One region of the Bacillus sp. 1A genome, then DNA from elsewhere that is predicted to be linked to it. Evidence: a T-box and tRNA genes for the amino acid it is inferred to sense, from the RefSeq annotation. Region 1 holds a T-box; the other holds one or more tRNA genes.
What was found. The T-box of region 1 lies ahead of leuS (leucine--tRNA ligase). A T-box ahead of a tRNA ligase gene usually reads a tRNA of that ligase, here a tRNA-Leu.
Positions count from the first base shown of each region.

Region 2: it encodes a tRNA-Leu, which carries the amino acid that the T-box ahead of leuS (leucine--tRNA ligase) is inferred to sense. The anticodon was not compared.

Region 1 covers NZ_JBQYLZ010000001.1:1,850,112-1,858,822, forward strand. The annotation lists gene ACUN0F_RS09270 (cation:proton antiporter regulatory subunit) at 1-362, shown strand, start outside; gene ACUN0F_RS09275 (cation:proton antiporter) at 366-1,589, shown strand; gene ACUN0F_RS09280 (MDR family MFS transporter) at 1,826-3,019, shown strand; T-box leader at 3,208-3,427, shown strand; gene leuS (leucine--tRNA ligase) at 3,493-5,901, shown strand; gene ACUN0F_RS09290 (GNAT family N-acetyltransferase) at 5,929-6,357, opposite strand; gene ACUN0F_RS09295 (hypothetical protein) at 6,508-7,578, shown strand; gene ACUN0F_RS09300 (HAD family hydrolase) at 7,623-8,045, opposite strand; gene ACUN0F_RS09305 (hypothetical protein) at 8,236-8,421, opposite strand; gene gerHC (spore germination protein GerHC) at 8,512-8,711, opposite strand, start outside.
Region 2 covers NZ_JBQYLZ010000001.1:329,700-338,410, forward strand. The annotation lists gene ACUN0F_RS01685 (flavin reductase family protein) at 1-85, opposite strand, end outside; partial or broken gene ACUN0F_RS01690 (ArsR/SmtB family transcription factor) at 185-880, shown strand; gene ACUN0F_RS01695 (alpha/beta fold hydrolase) at 1,309-2,163, opposite strand; gene ACUN0F_RS01700 (helix-turn-helix domain-containing protein) at 2,767-2,973, shown strand; partial or broken gene ACUN0F_RS01705 (IS3-like element ISBth167 family transposase) at 2,906-3,520, shown strand; gene ACUN0F_RS01710 (YopX family protein) at 4,249-4,584, shown strand; tRNA gene ACUN0F_RS01715 (tRNA-Gly) at 4,617-4,687, opposite strand; tRNA gene ACUN0F_RS01720 (tRNA-Pro) at 4,689-4,765, opposite strand; tRNA gene ACUN0F_RS01725 (tRNA-Arg) at 4,769-4,845, opposite strand; tRNA gene ACUN0F_RS01730 (tRNA-Leu) at 4,943-5,025, opposite strand; tRNA gene ACUN0F_RS01735 (tRNA-Lys) at 5,042-5,114, opposite strand; tRNA gene ACUN0F_RS01740 (tRNA-Gln) at 5,120-5,194, opposite strand; tRNA gene ACUN0F_RS01745 (tRNA-Asp) at 5,282-5,357, opposite strand; tRNA gene ACUN0F_RS01750 (tRNA-Met) at 5,361-5,437, opposite strand; tRNA gene ACUN0F_RS01755 (tRNA-Val) at 5,462-5,537, opposite strand; tRNA gene ACUN0F_RS01760 (tRNA-Glu) at 5,542-5,616, opposite strand; tRNA gene ACUN0F_RS01765 (tRNA-Ser) at 5,625-5,715, opposite strand; tRNA gene ACUN0F_RS01770 (tRNA-Asn) at 5,719-5,793, opposite strand; gene ACUN0F_RS01775 (SprT family protein) at 5,908-6,366, opposite strand; gene cmpA (cortex morphogenetic protein CmpA) at 6,562-6,678, shown strand; gene ACUN0F_RS01785 (Tex family protein) at 6,737-8,711, opposite strand, start outside.

The sequences.
Region 1 (8,711 bases):
AGAGTATTTCAAGCATTTCTCTTCGTGATTCTGAAGCGAGACAAATTGCAGCTATATTGGGCGGAATGGTATATAGACCACAAGCGTTAGATACAATTGAGATGGCTTTTGAAGGATTATCAATTGAATGGTTTAAGGTGGAAAATAATGCACCAGTCGTACAACAAACAATTGGTAGCTTACATGTCAGAAAAACATATAACGTAACGATTATTGCTATTTTGAAAAAGAATATGAAGAAATTCTTTAATCCAGGTCCAGACTCTATTATTGAAGCTGGCGATATGCTCGTATTATCGGGTGAAAGACATGAAGTGAAAAGAATTATTAATGAATTGCTTTCAGCAGGAGGTGATTCATAATCGATGGATACTTTAATCTTTGAAGTTGGAACTGCGTTAGTATTAGTAGCTTTTGCAGCTATCCTCGCTGCGAAGTTAAAGTTCTCGATTATTCCGTTTCTCATTATACTCGGTATGTTAGTGGGGCCTCATGCCCCAGATTTAGGACTTATCGATTTAAGGTTTATTGAAAGCGGAGAAGTTATTTCCTTCCTCGGCCGTGTTGGCGTCATATTCCTCCTATTCTACTTAGGCTTAGAATTCTCAATAAAAAAATTAATTAAATCAGGAAAGTCGATTGCTTTTGGGGGGACTGTCCACATATCGCTTAATTTCATATTAGGTTTACTTTATGGATATGTGATGGGCTTCCCTTTATTAGAAACGTTAATTATTGCTGGAATCATTACAATTTCATCAAGTGCAATTGTTGCAAAAGTAATTGTTGATTTAAGAAGATCTGGTAATAAAGAGACTGAATTAATATTAGGAATCATTATGTTTGATGATATTTTTTTAGCTGTATATTTATCAGTCGTTTCAGGGTTAGTACTCGGTGGTGCAACATCATTTGTAGGTGCTCTTACATCGGTGTTAATCGCGGTAGGGTATATGCTACTATTCTTTGTAATCGCTAGAAAAGCTACGCCGTTTCTAAATAAAGTATTAGATATTTCGTCAAACGAAATTTTTATTATCGTAATATTCGCCGTTTTATTCTTTGTAGCAGGATTTTCAGAAACGATTCATGTTGCTGAGGCAATTGGAGCATTATTGTTAGGACTCGTCTTTTCTGAAACAGAGCATAGTGATCGGATTGAGCATCTCGTCGTTCCGTTTCGTGACTTCTTTGGAGCTATATTCTTTTTCAGTTTCGGTTTAAGTATAGATCCGTTTTCACTTGGAGGAGCAGTGTGGTTGGCATTAGGAGCAGTTTTCATTACGCTCATCGGTAATTTTACAGCTGGAATGATGGCGGGACGTAAAGCCGGGTTATCGCATAAGGCTTCTACGAATATCGGTTTAACCCTCGTATCACGCGGAGAGTTCTCCATTATTGTAGCCAATATCGGCATTGCGGGTGGTTTAATGGCAACGATTAAACCGTTCTCTGCACTGTACGTTTTAATATTAGCATCGTTAGGACCGTTATTAACGAAGGAGTCTGGGAGAATATACTCTCTACTAGATAAAATATTTAAATGGAGTGCGAAAGAACGTGCGAAGCGAGAAAAAGAAGTTGGATAGTACAAATAAGGGGAGACTGCATGAACTTTATGCAGTCTCCCTTTTTTATATATTGTTGTTGATGTCGTTTTTGTCGGTAAGTCGATATATTTTTAAGTGACAATTCATATAATTTCATTTACCGAAAAACCATTATCTGAATTTCATCAACTATTAATCAGTTGCCTTCCTATTTAAAAACGACTACAATTTTACTGTTATAGATGAACGAAAAAAATAGAATAGGAGGGGAGACTATGCCAAGGAAAGTATGGCTATTAGTAGCTGGGATGATTATTAATGTCACGGGTGCTTCTTTTTTATGGCCTTTTAATACAATTTATTTGCATGATCACCTAGGAAAATCTTTATCTGTGGCCGGAATGGTATTAATGATCAACTCGCTTACTGGTGTAATCGGAAACTTGCTCGGCGGTGTTTTATTTGATAAATGGGGCGGTTATAAATCAACTTTAGTAGGGATTGTTATTACACTCGTATCGATTTTAGGTCTTGTGTTCTTCCACGGTTGGCCGTTATATGTTGTGTGGCTAGCATTAATCGGCTTTGGTTCTGGAATGGTCTTCCCATCGATGTATGCGATGGTCGGTACGGTTTGGCCAGAGGGCGGAAGACGGGCATTTAATGCGATGTATGTTGGGCAAAACGTTGGTATTGCGATCGGAACAGCGTGCGGTGGTTTAGTTGCATCTTACCGTTTTGATTATATTTTCTTAGCCAATTTTGTTTTGTACTTTGTTTTCTTCTTAATTGCTTTTATTGGATTCCGTGGTATGGAAGACAAGAAAGAGCCAGGAGTGCAAAAAGAAGTCGAAACGAAAAAAGGCTGGACACTTACACCTGGATTCAAAGCACTTCTTATCGTATGTGTAGCATATGCTTTATGCTGGGTTACATATGTACAGTGGCAAGGGGCGATTGCGACTCATATGCGGGAATTAGATATTAGCCTCCGCCATTATAGTTTATTATGGACGATAAACGGAGCGATGATTGTTTGTGCGCAGCCACTTGTTAGTATGTTAATTCGCTGGATGAAGCGTTCTTTAAAACAACAAATTATGATTGGAATCGTCATTTTTGCGGCGTCATTTATTGTGTTAAGTCAAGCGCAGCAATTTACGATGTTCCTCGTTGCGATGGTGACGTTAACGATTGGTGAGTTATTCGTATGGCCAGCAGTTCCGACCATTGCAAATATACTTGCGCCAAAAGATAAGTTAGGGTTTTATCAAGGGGTTGTAAATAGCGCGGCGACTGTAGGGAAAATGTTCGGACCGGTCGTTGGCGGGGCAATTGTTGATTTATACAATATAGAAGTATTGTTTATAGCAATCATGGTAATGCTTGTAGTAGCGATTATTGCAACGAGCATGTATGATAAACGAGTAAAAGTAGAAGAAACAGTAGAAGAAAAAATTGCAGTTTAGTTTGACGGAACATGTAACATGTTTTAGAATATATTTAAATAAAACAACCTTTGGAACAAGGGAGATAGCTCGGCTGTCCTAAGACGAATTCGTTAGTTAGTAAGAGTAACGAGTAACCGAGAAGCCTTAGCTTCAAGTAAGCTCTTTAGAGATACGAAGTGGTGGGTAGTTCACATTAACTTATATTTGTAATAACAGTGAGAAGGAGTAGTAGTAATAGAAGCTGGTTTAGAGAGTTGACGGTCGGTGCAAGTCAATCCACGTTTCGTTATGAACTCGCCTTTGAGTTGCAGTTGTGAAACTAGTAGTAGCAATTGCCGTTAATCCACGTTACGGATCTAAGCGAATGTATATTTGTACATTAATTTAGGGTGGTACCGCGGGAATCTATAACCTCTCGTCCCTTTCTAGGGATGAGAGGTTTTTTGTATTTTGGGCGGTGAAAATAAATAGAATTTCAAGGAGGGTATCTCATGAGCTTTAATCATCAAAATATTGAGAAGAAGTGGCAAGGGTACTGGGAAGAGAATAAAACATTCCGTACGCCAGATGAGACAGAAAAACCAAAATTTTATGCACTAGATATGTTCCCATATCCATCAGGTGCAGGCCTACACGTAGGACATCCAGAAGGTTATACAGCGACAGATATTTTATCTCGTATGAAGCGTATGCAAGGATATAACGTTCTTCATCCAATGGGATGGGATGCGTTCGGTCTTCCAGCAGAGCAATATGCACTTGATACTGGAAACAGCCCGGCAGAATTTACAGAGCTTAATATTAATACGTTCCGTAATCAAATTAAAGCATTAGGCTTCTCTTACGATTGGGATCGTGAAGTAAATACAACAGATCCAAACTACTACAAATGGACACAATGGATCTTCCTAAAACTATTTGAAAAAGGCTTAGCTTACGTTGATGAAGTACCTGTAAACTGGTGCCCAGCACTTGGTACAGTACTTGCAAATGAAGAAATCATTGACGGTAAGAGTGAGCGCGGTGGACATCCAGTTGAGCGTCGTCCGATGAGACAGTGGATGTTAAAAATTACAGCTTACGGAGATCGTCTATTAGAAGATCTAGATGAGCTTGATTGGCCAGAAAGCTTAAAAGATATGCAACGTAACTGGATTGGTCGTTCTGAAGGTGCAGAAGTACACTTCAACATCGATGGTACAGACGAGAAATTCACAGTTTTCACAACGCGTCCTGATACACTATTTGGTGCGAGCTACTGTGTACTTGCTCCAGAGCATGCGCTTGTTGCTGACATTACAACAGCAGAGCAAAAAGAAGCTGTAGAAGCTTACATTAACTCTGTTAAAATGAAGAGTGACCTAGAGCGTACAGAACTTGCGAAAGAGAAAACTGGTGTATTCACTGGTGCTTACGCAGTTAACCCAGTAAATGGTGAGAAATTACCAATCTGGATTGCTGACTATGTTCTTGCAACTTACGGAACAGGTGCTGTAATGGCAGTTCCCGCTCATGATGAGCGTGACTATGAATTCGCATCAACGTTCAATCTTCCGATGAAGGAAGTTGTAAAAGGCGGAGACATTACGAAAGAAGCATACACAGGTGATGGTGCGCACGTAAACTCAGCATTCCTTGATGGTTTAAATAAAGAAGAAGCAATCGTAAAAATGATTGAATGGCTTGAAGTAACGAGCGCAGGAAATCAAAAAGTAACGTACCGTCTACGTGACTGGTTATTCAGCCGTCAACGTTACTGGGGTGAGCCAATTCCAGTAATCCACTGGGAAGATGGCACAATGACAGCTGTGAGAGAAGAAGAATTACCATTAGTTCTTCCTAAAACAGAAAACATCCGTCCTTCAGGTACAGGTGAATCACCACTTGCTAACATTGACGAGTGGGTAAACGTTGTTGATCCTGAAACTGGTAAAAAAGGTCGTCGTGAAACGAACACAATGCCACAATGGGCTGGTAGCTGCTGGTATTACCTACGTTACATCGATCCAAACAATAGCGAAGCACTTGTAGATCCTGAAAAAGTAAAACAATGGCTTCCAGTTGATATTTATATCGGCGGAGCGGAGCACGCTGTACTTCATTTACTATATGCTCGTTTCTGGCACAAAGTATTATACGATATCGGTGTAGTTCCAACGAAAGAGCCATTCCAACAATTATTCAACCAAGGTATGATTCTAGGTGAAAACAACGAGAAAATGAGTAAATCAAAAGGTAACGTTGTAAACCCTGATGATATCGTAGCAAGCCATGGTGCAGATACACTTCGTCTATACGAAATGTTCATGGGACCATTAGATGCTTCGATCGCTTGGTCTGAAAATGGTCTTGACGGAGCTCGTCGTTTCCTAGACCGCGTATGGCGTCTATTCATTCAAGATAATGGTGAATTAAGTGAGAAAATTACTGATGCACCAAATAAAGAGCTTGAAAAAGCTTACCACCAAACAGTGAAGAAAGTAACAGAAGACTATGCAGAGCTTCGCTTCAACACAGCGATTTCTCAAATGATGGTATTCATCAACGATGCATACAAAGCTGAAACACTTCCGAAAGAATATGTAGAAGGTTTCGTAAAAATGATTGCACCAGTTGCACCTCACATCGGGGAAGAGCTATGGAGCAAGCTTGGTTACAATGAAACAATCACATATGCAAGCTGGCCAACATTTGATGAGTCTAAACTTGTAGAAGATGAAGTTGAAATCGTTGTTCAAATTATGGGTAAAGTTCGCGCAAAACTAACAATGAGTAAAGATGCATCAAAAGACGAAATGGAAAAACTTGCACTTGAAGCAATTCAAGACCAAATTGAAGGGAAAACAGTTCGTAAAGTAATTGTTGTTCCTGGAAAACTTGTTAACGTTGTTGCAAACTAATTCATTCTAAATAAAAGCTCAGAGTATTTATACTCTGAGCTTTTTTGTGTAGAAAATAATTTCAGGATCACCTTCATCTAAATTTTCAATTATGCCACTACGTATAAAACCGTTCGCACTAAAAACTTTTTGCATACTTTCATTTGATTCGTTCGTTGAAGAAAATATTTTTTGAGTAGGAGAATGACTTAACATATATGAGAGTAACGAGCTTGCATAGCCTCGTCTTCTTTTTGCTGGCGAAACAATGATTAATGAGAGGAAAGTACAATCAAAGAAACTTGTATCGTATGTTAGAAAACCGGAAATAGAATTATCTTCTTTTACGATGACGCATCGTTCCTCATCAATAGTGTGCTTAATATAATTTCGTCTGCTATCATTTCCGATTACATCAATATCTATATGTACGATTGAATCTAAATCATTGATAGAAGCTTTTGTTACGTTCTTCAATAGAAATACCCCCTAGAAAAAATATTCAGTTAATTAATTTTACCATGAATGAAGAAAAAGGAGCGGAATTCCAATACAGACAAACACCTATTTTTCTATAGGAAATATGATAAAAAAGGTAGGCTAAATTGAGTAGAAGAGGTGAAAGGAATGAAAGGGATGGACAATAATGCACCACACGGATTTTTCGGAGGTGGATCGGATAGTTATGAACAAATGATGTTAATGGGAGGGGCAGGTCAACAAGGATATGGCGGAATTCCGAGCTGGATGGGCGGAGCAGCAGGAGGTTTTCCAACATCGGTAGCTGGCATGCAAACTGGAATGCCTACATTAATGGGAGGATTTTCGACATCAGGGGTTGGAATGCCTACAGTAACAGGAGGCTTTCCAACATCAGTAGCTGGCGTACAGACAGGAATTCCAGTAGGGATACCAACTACATTTCCTTCTTTCGTTGGAGGAGTGCAGACAGGATTTCCGGTACCGGGAGTAGGTGTTGTAGCTGGAGGAATAGGTGGGTATCCGCAAGGTGTTCACGGTCATCATGGACATCACCACCATCAAGGCCAACACGGTCATCATGGACATCACCACCATCAAGGTCAACACGGCCATCATGGACACCATCATCACCAAGGTCAACACGGTCATCAACAACAAGTACATCACTACGGTCACCACCATATTCACCCGCAAGCTGTTCTTTATCAAACGCATCAAGGCCAGCACGGTCATCAAGGTCACCAAGGCCAGCACAGTCATCATGGTCACCAAGGCCAGCACGGTCATCAAGGTCATCAAGGTCATCAAGGTCATCAAGGTCATCAAGGTCATCAAGGTCATCAAGGTCATCAAGGTCATCAAGGTCATCAAGGTCATCAAGGTCATCAAGGTCATCAAGGTCATCAAGGTCATCAAGGTCATCAAGGTCATCAAGGTCATCAAGGTCATCAAGGTCATCAAGGTCATCAAGGCCAACACGGTCACCAAGGCCAACACGGTCATCAAGGTCAACACGGTCATCAAGGCCAACACGGTCACCAAGGCCAACATGGTCAACAGCACCAACAGCACCAACAGCACCAACAATATCAACAATATCAACAGCAACAATCTTCTCCTTGGACAGGTGGAATTGGGGCAGGAGGAGCAGGGGCAGCAGCAGGAGCGGCTAGCATTAGTGGAGCAGCAGGGCACGCTGGACACGTGGGTCATTAATGAATTGCAGAAAAAAAGACATAATAAAAAACTGCTAGGAAATCCTAGCAGTTTTTTTCAGCTTCTTTGCGCTGGCGTTCGATTTCAGCACGAAGTTGTGGTTCTGGTGCTTGCCAGCCTTCTGGTTTTAGAATTTTGCCGTCACCTTCACGGAATCGAGGTTTTCCATCAGGGAATAGTTTTGCCATGTTTGCGTTATTTACAATTTCGAATCCTTTATCAGGACGTACGCCCATTTCGGCAAACGTTCCGAATGCAAAGTAAATAAGGTCAATTAGTGCATCATATTGATCTTCAACAGTCGTTGCTTCTAAAAATTCTTCTAGCTCTTCTTGCATAAAGCTAGCACGAATTTTTGTACGTTCTTCTGTTAATTTCGTTGGAGTATTTGTCACAGGGTGTCCGAACTCTTCATGCATTTTTGCAACAAGTTCGTATCCTTTATCTAAACCTTTTTCGTTTGTCATGTTGTTTCATCCTTTCTCGCTTTGTGCCGAATCTCATTGTAACATAAGGTGATTATGAAATGAAAAGGGGCTGTTCAAAAGTTTCATCTTTTAGTTAAGTTAGTGATAGTGAAAGATTATATCGACTTAACGACAAAAACTGTTAATAAAAGAAAGCCATCCCGGAATATTTTTGGGACGGCCCTGCTCGTTATTTTTCTTCTTTTATTAAAATGGATAAAATAAGATCGATGCCAAACATACCAACGAGCAACATTGGTATAACGACAAGTAAATAACGTGTGAAGGAAACATTTTTTAAGTATGTATGAGCAAATAAAAAGACGCCGAGAAATAAAATACCATTTAAAATAGGCTTTACTAATTTTTTAGACATAAGCTCCCCCATAAATATCTTCTCTCTCTATCTAAAATAAAAACTCCTCTTTCCGTTGTATCATGCTGGAGAGAGGAGTTCAATCATTTCTCATTCAATTACACCAGAATTTGTAATATTTACGGTGTATTTTATAGTAACTGGAACATCTTTGTACATTTGTCTCCACTCTTCTAATTTGAATGGGCGATAATGTTGTTTATATTTAGCTCCTAGCCCGAGAGGATCGACACCTAAAGATTTGAATTGCTTAATTAACTTGTTACCTTGTATATCCAATTGTTTTTGGA
Region 2 (8,711 bases), 1.5 Mb from region 1:
AATTTAGTAAAATCACAGAAGTTCCGTAGTATAGAATTTTAGGTTTAATAATTTCTGTGTTTGGAACCTGAGCCATTTTTTTCATCTTTATTTCTCCTCCTATTCATATGTTCTTCCTTATTTATTGTAGAATATAAACATTTCGATTATCATCGAAATATGGATTACATTAGGGGGAATTAAAATGAACGCAAATCCAAATGTAGCAATGATTGCTACTCTTGTGAGTGAAGCTTCTCGAGCAGCAATATTAACAGTCTTATTAGATGGTAGATTCCATCCTGCAAGCGAATTAGCATATATGGCAGGAATCAAACCACAGACGGCTAGTTTCCATTTGACAAAAATGGTCGACGCGAATGTAGTTACAGTTGAGAAATAGGGGAGACATCGATATTATGGAATTCGAAATCCGGAAGTTGCTCAAGTTATGGAGTCATTTTTATCAATAGCTCCACCAATTGAAATTAAATCATTAAAACAGGCTTCTGAAGATAAAGCGATGCGTTTTGCAAGAACATGTTATGATCATCTTGCAGGGAATTTAGGAGTACAATTAACAGATTCTTTAATTAAAATAGGTGTTATTTATGAAGAAAAGGACGGGTTTACTGTTACTGAAAAAGGAGAGTCATTCTTTGCAACTTTTCAAATTGATCTTGAAAGGGTTAAGAAAAAGCGTCGTTCATTCACACATAAATGTTTAGATTGGAGTGAAAGACGTCACCACCTTGCGGGAGCATTAGGAAATGCCCTTCTAGAAAGACTATTAGAATTAAATTGGGTTCAACGTTTACCTAAAACAAGAGCAATAAAAATTACTTCTGACGGGAAAAAGGGACTAAAAGAAACATTTTCTTTTGATATTACATACAACTAAGTTTTGAATATAAAACAGCCGATTTAGCCTTAAAGGGTTAAAGCCGGCTGTTTTGTGTTGAAATTTACTTAACATGGTTTTTTTCAAAAATGCTGGCGGTACCCCATCGCTATCAAGCTAAGGTTTTCATAAACCCCCTAAATGAAAAATTTCTTTCTCTTCAAATAGTTACTCTGAGAAGTTAGCTTATTTTTCTTTTTGGAGACGATTCAAAATCTTAGCTAGATACGCATGGGGTAATTTTTAATTCTTAAGTTGATGACAATGCGACGCTACCCCTTTTAGGAAGGGAATATCAGTTAAAGAATATTAATATTCTTTAACTGAGCAACAGTTCCAAAACTGATTTTTAATAGAAAAAAGGGTTACAAGATCGATTGTAGCCCTTTTTCCAAGTGTTTTTTTGTTTTATACGATTCCTATAATGATTACAAGACAGAAGTATGATTCGAAATAGCGTTGATTATATGAACCCAATCGTCGCAATGAATTTCGTGCCCCGATCCTTTTAGGGTTAGTAACAAAGCATGCGGAATTTCATTAACAAGAGCAAGACCGTGCTCGTATGGAAGCACTGTATCTTCTGTACCATGGATAACCAAAGTTGGTATATTAATTCCTTTTAACTTCCCCTCATAAGAATCATCGCCTTTAAGAAGGGAGTGATTAAACATACTAAGTAGATTATTTGCTCGTTTTATTTCTTTTTCTACCTGCTTATAAGTCCTCTTCTCATCAAATTTATGCTTTGAACCACAGAGTAACGCTGATCCTGCAACCAAGTAATTTGCAACAGATTCTTCATCCGACCAATTTAGTTTGGCCCCATTAGCATGGTAAGCGAGTATCTTCTCGTCAATCGGAGGCAAATTACGGTTGTTGTCTTCAGAACCAAAAATACCTGATGCAATCAAAGTTATACTTAGAACTCTCTGTGTGTTCCTTAAGGCTATAATTTGAGCAATCATTCCACCCAATGACATTCCAACAATGTGTGCTTCGTCAATATGATATGCATCGAGTACCCCAACCGCATCATCAGCCATATCTACCACAGTATAATGGGAACTCCCCGGCTCATAAGTTGTTGACCGTCCGACATCTCTATTATCATAACGAATTACATAACGGCCCGTATCAGCTAATTGTTGACAAAATTCTTCATCCCAATAAACCATTGAACACATGGCTCCCATAATCAGTAGTACTGCTGGATCTTCTAAATTGCCAAAGCTCTCTGTACATATATCAATTTCATTAATTTTAATAATTTTTTCATTCATGATTAACTCCTCATTTCATTCGTATTTATTTAATAAAAAAGACACAATCAAATAAACCCAAACATCTTGAAAAAAATAATTGGGCATAACAAATTGTGTTTAAAATTAACGTAAACGAATGAACTTGATAATCATGTTAAACACTCTCCTATAATAAGTGAATAAGGGTAAAATCCTTATTCACTTATTATAACATACCTCTATCAGTTGTAATATTGGTTCGTTGTTTATTTTTTAATAATTGAAAAAATAAATCTTATTGTATAAATCCGCACTCTTAGTAGAAGAAAAGAAGATGTTTATGATATGCAAACCTAATTAAAATGATGCATCATTATTAGTAGTCAATAATGAATAGAATTTTCGTTTTGGGGTAATTTTGAATTCTTAAGTTGCTGGGCATGTGTAGAGAGGGCCATTTTGATTAATCTTTATTCGAGATGCCTTCTTTTCGTTTGTAAAGAACCCCTTCATAAATAGTTTTTATTTTCATATATCTTAAGATAAAAAGAATCTTCGATACGTCTGTGAAGTGTTTCGAAAGATACAAATTTTAAAACATGTTTAACTTTCATATAGTGAAAATTTTCTTCAAAAGATAAAATACAAGCAGTAAAACGATATCTAGAAGGTACTGAAGGCGGAAAAACCATTGCTAATTCTATAGGGGTTCATCCTAGAGAACTTTATCAATGGATTAAACGGTTTGAATTTTCAGGGGAAAAGGCGTTTGAAAAACGCTATACAACGTTTAATGAATATCCTGGGATTAAAATGTCTTGTTCGATTAAAAAAATATCGTTCATATAAAGGGACTGTCGGGAAATTCGCTCCTAATATTTTAAAACGTAATTTTCACGCATCAAAACCAAATGAAAAATGGGTAACAGATGTGACAGAGTTCCACTTACATGGTAAAAAACTATATCTATCACCCATTTTAGACTTATATAACGGAGAAATTATAGCTTACAACATAGAACATAGACCTGCGTATTCCCTTGTCTCTAAAATGTTAAATAAGGCGTTTCAACGTTTGAATGATAAGGAAACTCCTATTTTACACTCGGATCAAGGTTCGCATTATCAAATGCGACAATATCATCAGTCGCTTAAAAAACATAACGTTATCCAAAGTATGTCCCGTAAGGGAAATTGCTTAGATAATGCAGTCATGGAAAATTTCTTTGGCTTATTAAAGTCTGAATTACTTTATCTTAAAGAGTTTGAAAGTATGGAACAATTTAAGCAAGAACTAGAAACTTATATTCATTACTACAATCACAAAAGAATTAAAACAAAACTAAAAGGATTGTCCCCTGTGCAATACAGAGTTCAATCCTTAGTAGCTGCTTAATATATTTGTCTAACTTTTTGGGTTCAGTTCATAGGGGACGGGTCCTTTTAATGGAACGATAGATCTTTATGGGATTACCAATACGTTACCATAAAAGGTAATTAATTTCCAGTATATAGGTGTTGAGAAAGCTTTTTATAAAAACTTCATTTTGTACAACAAGCAGTCAGCTTAATTAGCTAACTGCTTGTTGTACAAAAGAAATTAGGCCCTACAAGCTCGGATATGTAACTTTAAGTTACAGTTATAGTATGTACAGAACTTGAAATGCTATGTGGGAACAACTTAATAAAAATTTCATTTTATAGGAAATGAAAAAGAGCACCATGTGTAGATGCTCTTTGACCAAGAATTTCAGGAGAAAGTATGAGGTGTGAATTCACTTTTTATAAGATATGCATAAAATACTTTTCTTGTGTCGTGAATATAAAAAAGAGCACCCTTATAGGGCGCTCATACGATAGGAGGTAACTTTTTGAGCTGAATTCTGAGGTTGAATTTATATGTTTTAGAAAGGAAAAATAGAACGAAATTTTATTATTAGTTCAATATAAAAGAGCAGCTAGCAAAAGCTAACTGCTCCTCCAATCATGGAATGTGGTTTAGAAATGGGTTGTCTATAGTATTGACGAAATATTGAGTTTTATTCAGGGGGTAGAGGGAAATGAGAGAAATAAAGTTTCGTGCATGGGTGAAGCTGAATTTGATAATGATTGCAAGATCCGTACATGGAGGATAATGTTGAATCATTTACAGAACCAATTGAAGAACACAGGAAAGGGCACATTATTTTAATGCAGTACATTGAACAAAAGGATTCAGAGGGAAATGAAATATACGAGGGTGATGTAGTTACCTGGTACAACCTGATGATTGAAACAGGAGAAAGAATGACAGGTGTTGTTGTCTACGATACAAAACAGGCTACATATAAGAAATGCCCTATCAATCTTTATAAAGCGAATGCAGGTAATGGTGGATATACAGGATTTGAGTTTAGATGGTACGACAATGTAAAAGTTTTGGGAAACATCAATGAAAATCCGGAGTTATTACAAAACTGAACAAAATAATCCTTTGTGCGACACGTTTCAAAAGCGGGTGAAGAGAATCGAACTCTCGACCAGAGCTTGGAAGGCTCTTGTTTTACCACTAAACTACACCCGCGTGGTCGGGAAGACAGGATTTGAACCTGCGACCCCCTGGTCCCAAACCAGGTGCTCTACCAAGCTGAGCCACTTCCCGTTATGGCGCGCCCGAGAGGAGTCGAACCCCTAACCTCTTGATCCGTAGTCAAACGCTCTATCCAATTGAGCTACGGGCGCTTATTCATGATGTTTTTTCGTCGTTGTATTTTGGCGACTCAATTATCTTATCATACTACATTTTCAAATGCAAGTACTTTTTAAAAAGATTTTTTGATGCGGCCGAGAGGACTTGAACCTCCACGGGGTTTCCCCCACTAGGCCCTCAACCTAGCGCGTCTGCCGTTCCGCCACGACCGCGCGGAAAAAACAAAAGTGAGCCATGAAGGATTCGAACCTTCGACCCTCTGATTAAAAGTCAGATGCTCTACCAACTGAGCTAATGGCTCGTAAATGGCTGGGCTAGCTGGATTCGAACCAGCGCATGACGGAGTCAAAGTCCGTTGCCTTACCGCTTGGCTATAGCCCATCGAAATATTTATCTTCTTTCCAAAGACAAATGTTATTGTAACATAATGTCCAATAAAAAACAACTGCCAAATAGCAGAAGTTAAAATGGCGGTCCCGACCGGGGTCGAACCGGCGATCTCCTGCGTGACAGGCAGGCATGTTAACCACTACACCACGGGACCATTTGGTTGCGGGGACAGGATTTGAACCTGCGACCTTCGGGTTATGAGCCCGACGAGCTACCGTACTGCTCCACCCCGCGATGATACTATTTATATAATTTATATGGTGGAGGATGACGGGATCGAACCGCCGACCCCCTGCTTGTAAGGCAGGTGCTCTCCCAGCTGAGCTAATCCTCCGAAGTGGTGACCCGTACGGGATTCGAACCCGTGTTACCGCCGTGAAAGGGCGGTGTCTTAACCACTTGACCAACGGGCCAGTATGTATGGCAGAGAAGAAGGGATTCGAACCCTCGCACCGCGTTAGCGATCTACTCCCTTAGCAGGGGAGCCCCTTGAGCCACTTGGGTACTTCTCTGTATGGCTCCGCAGGTAGGACTCGAACCTACGACCGATCGGTTAACAGCCGATAGCTCTACCACTGAGCTACTGCGGAATAATAAAGACAATTTGTATCTTATAAAATTTCTTATCGTAAGTCAAGATGTTTTTTCTCAACATCTTGTACAAACGTGACATGTTTATAATATACTGGATTGCGTTTTCACTGTCAAGATGTTTTCTTTATCAGGTTCAGTTTCCCTTTACACTTTCCGCAGACATATCTTTTTGTATTTATTTGACGTCTTCTTACATATTGAAGCAAACAGCCCATACATTCATACGTATAAACCTTTTTTTCCTTCTCTTCATTAATTATTCGTTTACAGAAGCGTGGCGCATCAACTTCTTTCAACAATTCACGAAAATCTCTATCACGGTGCTTATAGCCCCTTCCTGTAATATGTAAGTGATAATGACAAAGCTCATGTTTAATGATTCCGACTAACTCTTCTTTCCCATACATTTCGTAATATCGATAATTCAGTTCAATATTGTGTGTATTCAATAGATAACGTCCACCAGTTGTACGCAACCTACTATTGAACATAGCTCTATGTAAAAATGGCATTCCGAAGTATTGTAGTGATACTTCTTCCACCAGACGCTGTATTTCTTGCTCATCCACTCTCATTCCTCCTAAACTAAAAAATATTTTTACACTTTTCTCCTCCCTTATACATATATTAAATAGTACATATACCCATCCTCATTCAAGAAGCGTGGTTTCTAAAAATATAGCATGAATAGAAATCCACTCACCAACCTCTCATCAATAGCACCTTACATTTTTGAGAGTAGGATTAAACAAGGAGGGATTCCTATGCCTACGTGGCTAAAAAAACAAATGCAACGCGCATATTTTGAAAAAAACCGGTATCAAATTAAATTACTAAATGAATGCTGGTTTTATTATAGCAAAATAAATCAAAGCTCATAATCCATTACACGTTTTATCCCATAAAAAAAAGAGCAGTTTCATCTGCTCTCTTCTCTTACTATTCAATCGGCAACATGGATAGTGCAACGCGACCTTTTTTCGTATCAATATCATCTACCCATACCTTGACGATTTGTCCGACAGATACAATATCTAACGGATGCTTCACATACTGTTTGCTTAGTTTAGAAATATGTACTAAACCATCTTGTTTTACACCTACATCAACAAAAGCACCAAAATCAACAACGTTACGAACTGTTCCTTCCAGTTCCATACCACGTTTTAAATCTTCTAATTTCAAAATCCCTTTTTTCAGAAGCGGTTTAGGCAACTCATCCCTCATGTCTCGCTCTGGACTAATGAGCGCATCTATAATATCAACTAATGTTGGCTCCCCAACTCCCGTTTCTTGCGATAACTTAGAAATCTCCACTTCTTCTAAGCTCTTTTGTAATTGCAATTGCCCTACGTCATCTTTTGATAACCCTAGACTCTTCAATAACAATTCAACATTTTTATATTGTTCTGGATGAATACCCGTTCGATCTAACGGATTTGCCCCTTCTAATATACGTAAGAAACCTATGCATTGTTCATATGTCTTCGCACCTAGACGCGGTATTTTCTTTAAGTCTGTTCGTTTTGTAAATTTCCCTTCCTCTTCACGCTTTGCCACAATATTTTTCGCAACAGTTTTCGATAAACCCGAAACATATTGCAATAACGCAACTGAAGCTGTATTTACATTCACACCAACTTGGTTAACTGCCGTCTCTACTACAAATGTTAATGATTCATTCAACCTCTTTTGAGATACATCATGTTGGTATTGTCCAACCCCAACTGATTTAGGATCAATCTTCACAAGTTCAGCAAGTGGATCTTGCAGACGTCTCCCAATAGAAACAGCACTTCTTTCTTCAACCTGTAAATTCGGAAATTCCTCACGAGCTAAATCGGAGGCCGAATACACACTCGCACCAGCTTCGTTCACAATAATATAGAAGACTTCTTGTTTCACATTTTGTAATACATCAACTATAAATTCTTCCGATTCTCTAGAAGCTGTACCATTCCCAATCGCAATCATTTCAACTTGATATTTATCTATAATAGAAAGAACTTTCGTTTTTGCATCTTCATATTTACGAACAGGTGGATGCGGATAAATAACATCAATATATAGAACCTTCCCCGTATCATCTACAACAGCTAATTTACACCCCGTTCTATATGCAGGATCTAAAGCTAACACAACCTTTCCTTTCATTGGAGGTTGTAATAACAAATTACGTAAGTTCTCAGAGAAAATATGTATCGCTTGTTCCTCAGCTGTTTCTGTTAATTCTTTTCGAATCTCTCTTTCAATGGAGGATTGAATTAATCGTTTATAACCATCCTCAATTGCTAACTTTACATAATGTGCACTTTTAGAATCGTTATCACGAATTACTCTCTTATATAAGAAAGTTACTATCTCATCTACTGGTGGAACAACAGAAACTCTCAATATATCTTCTTTCTCACCGCGATTCATCGCTAATACACGATGCGGTACTACTTTCTGCAACGGTTCTTCATAACTGTAATACATTTCATATATATTCTTTTCATCTTTCTCTTCATCTTTTACGGACGAAGACATAACACCTTTTCTAAAAGTAACATTCCGAATCCAACTACGATAAGCTGCTTCATCTGAAACGATTTCTGCAATAATGTCTTGGGCACCTTGTAATGCTTCTTCTGCAGATTGCACTTCTTTCTCTGCATTAATAAACTCCACTGCCTTCTGATTTGGATCTTCTTTCTTATATAACAATAACCATTCAGCTAACGGCTCTAGTCCTTTTTCTTTTGCAATCGTTGCTTTCGTTCTTCTTTTCTCTTTATATGGACGATATAAATCTTCTACTTCTTGCAACTTTACAGCTTTAACAATTTGCTGACGTAACTCTCCTGTCAGTTTCCCCTTCTCATCAATAAGACGAAGAACCTCTCCTTTCCTATCTTCAAGCTGCATCATATAT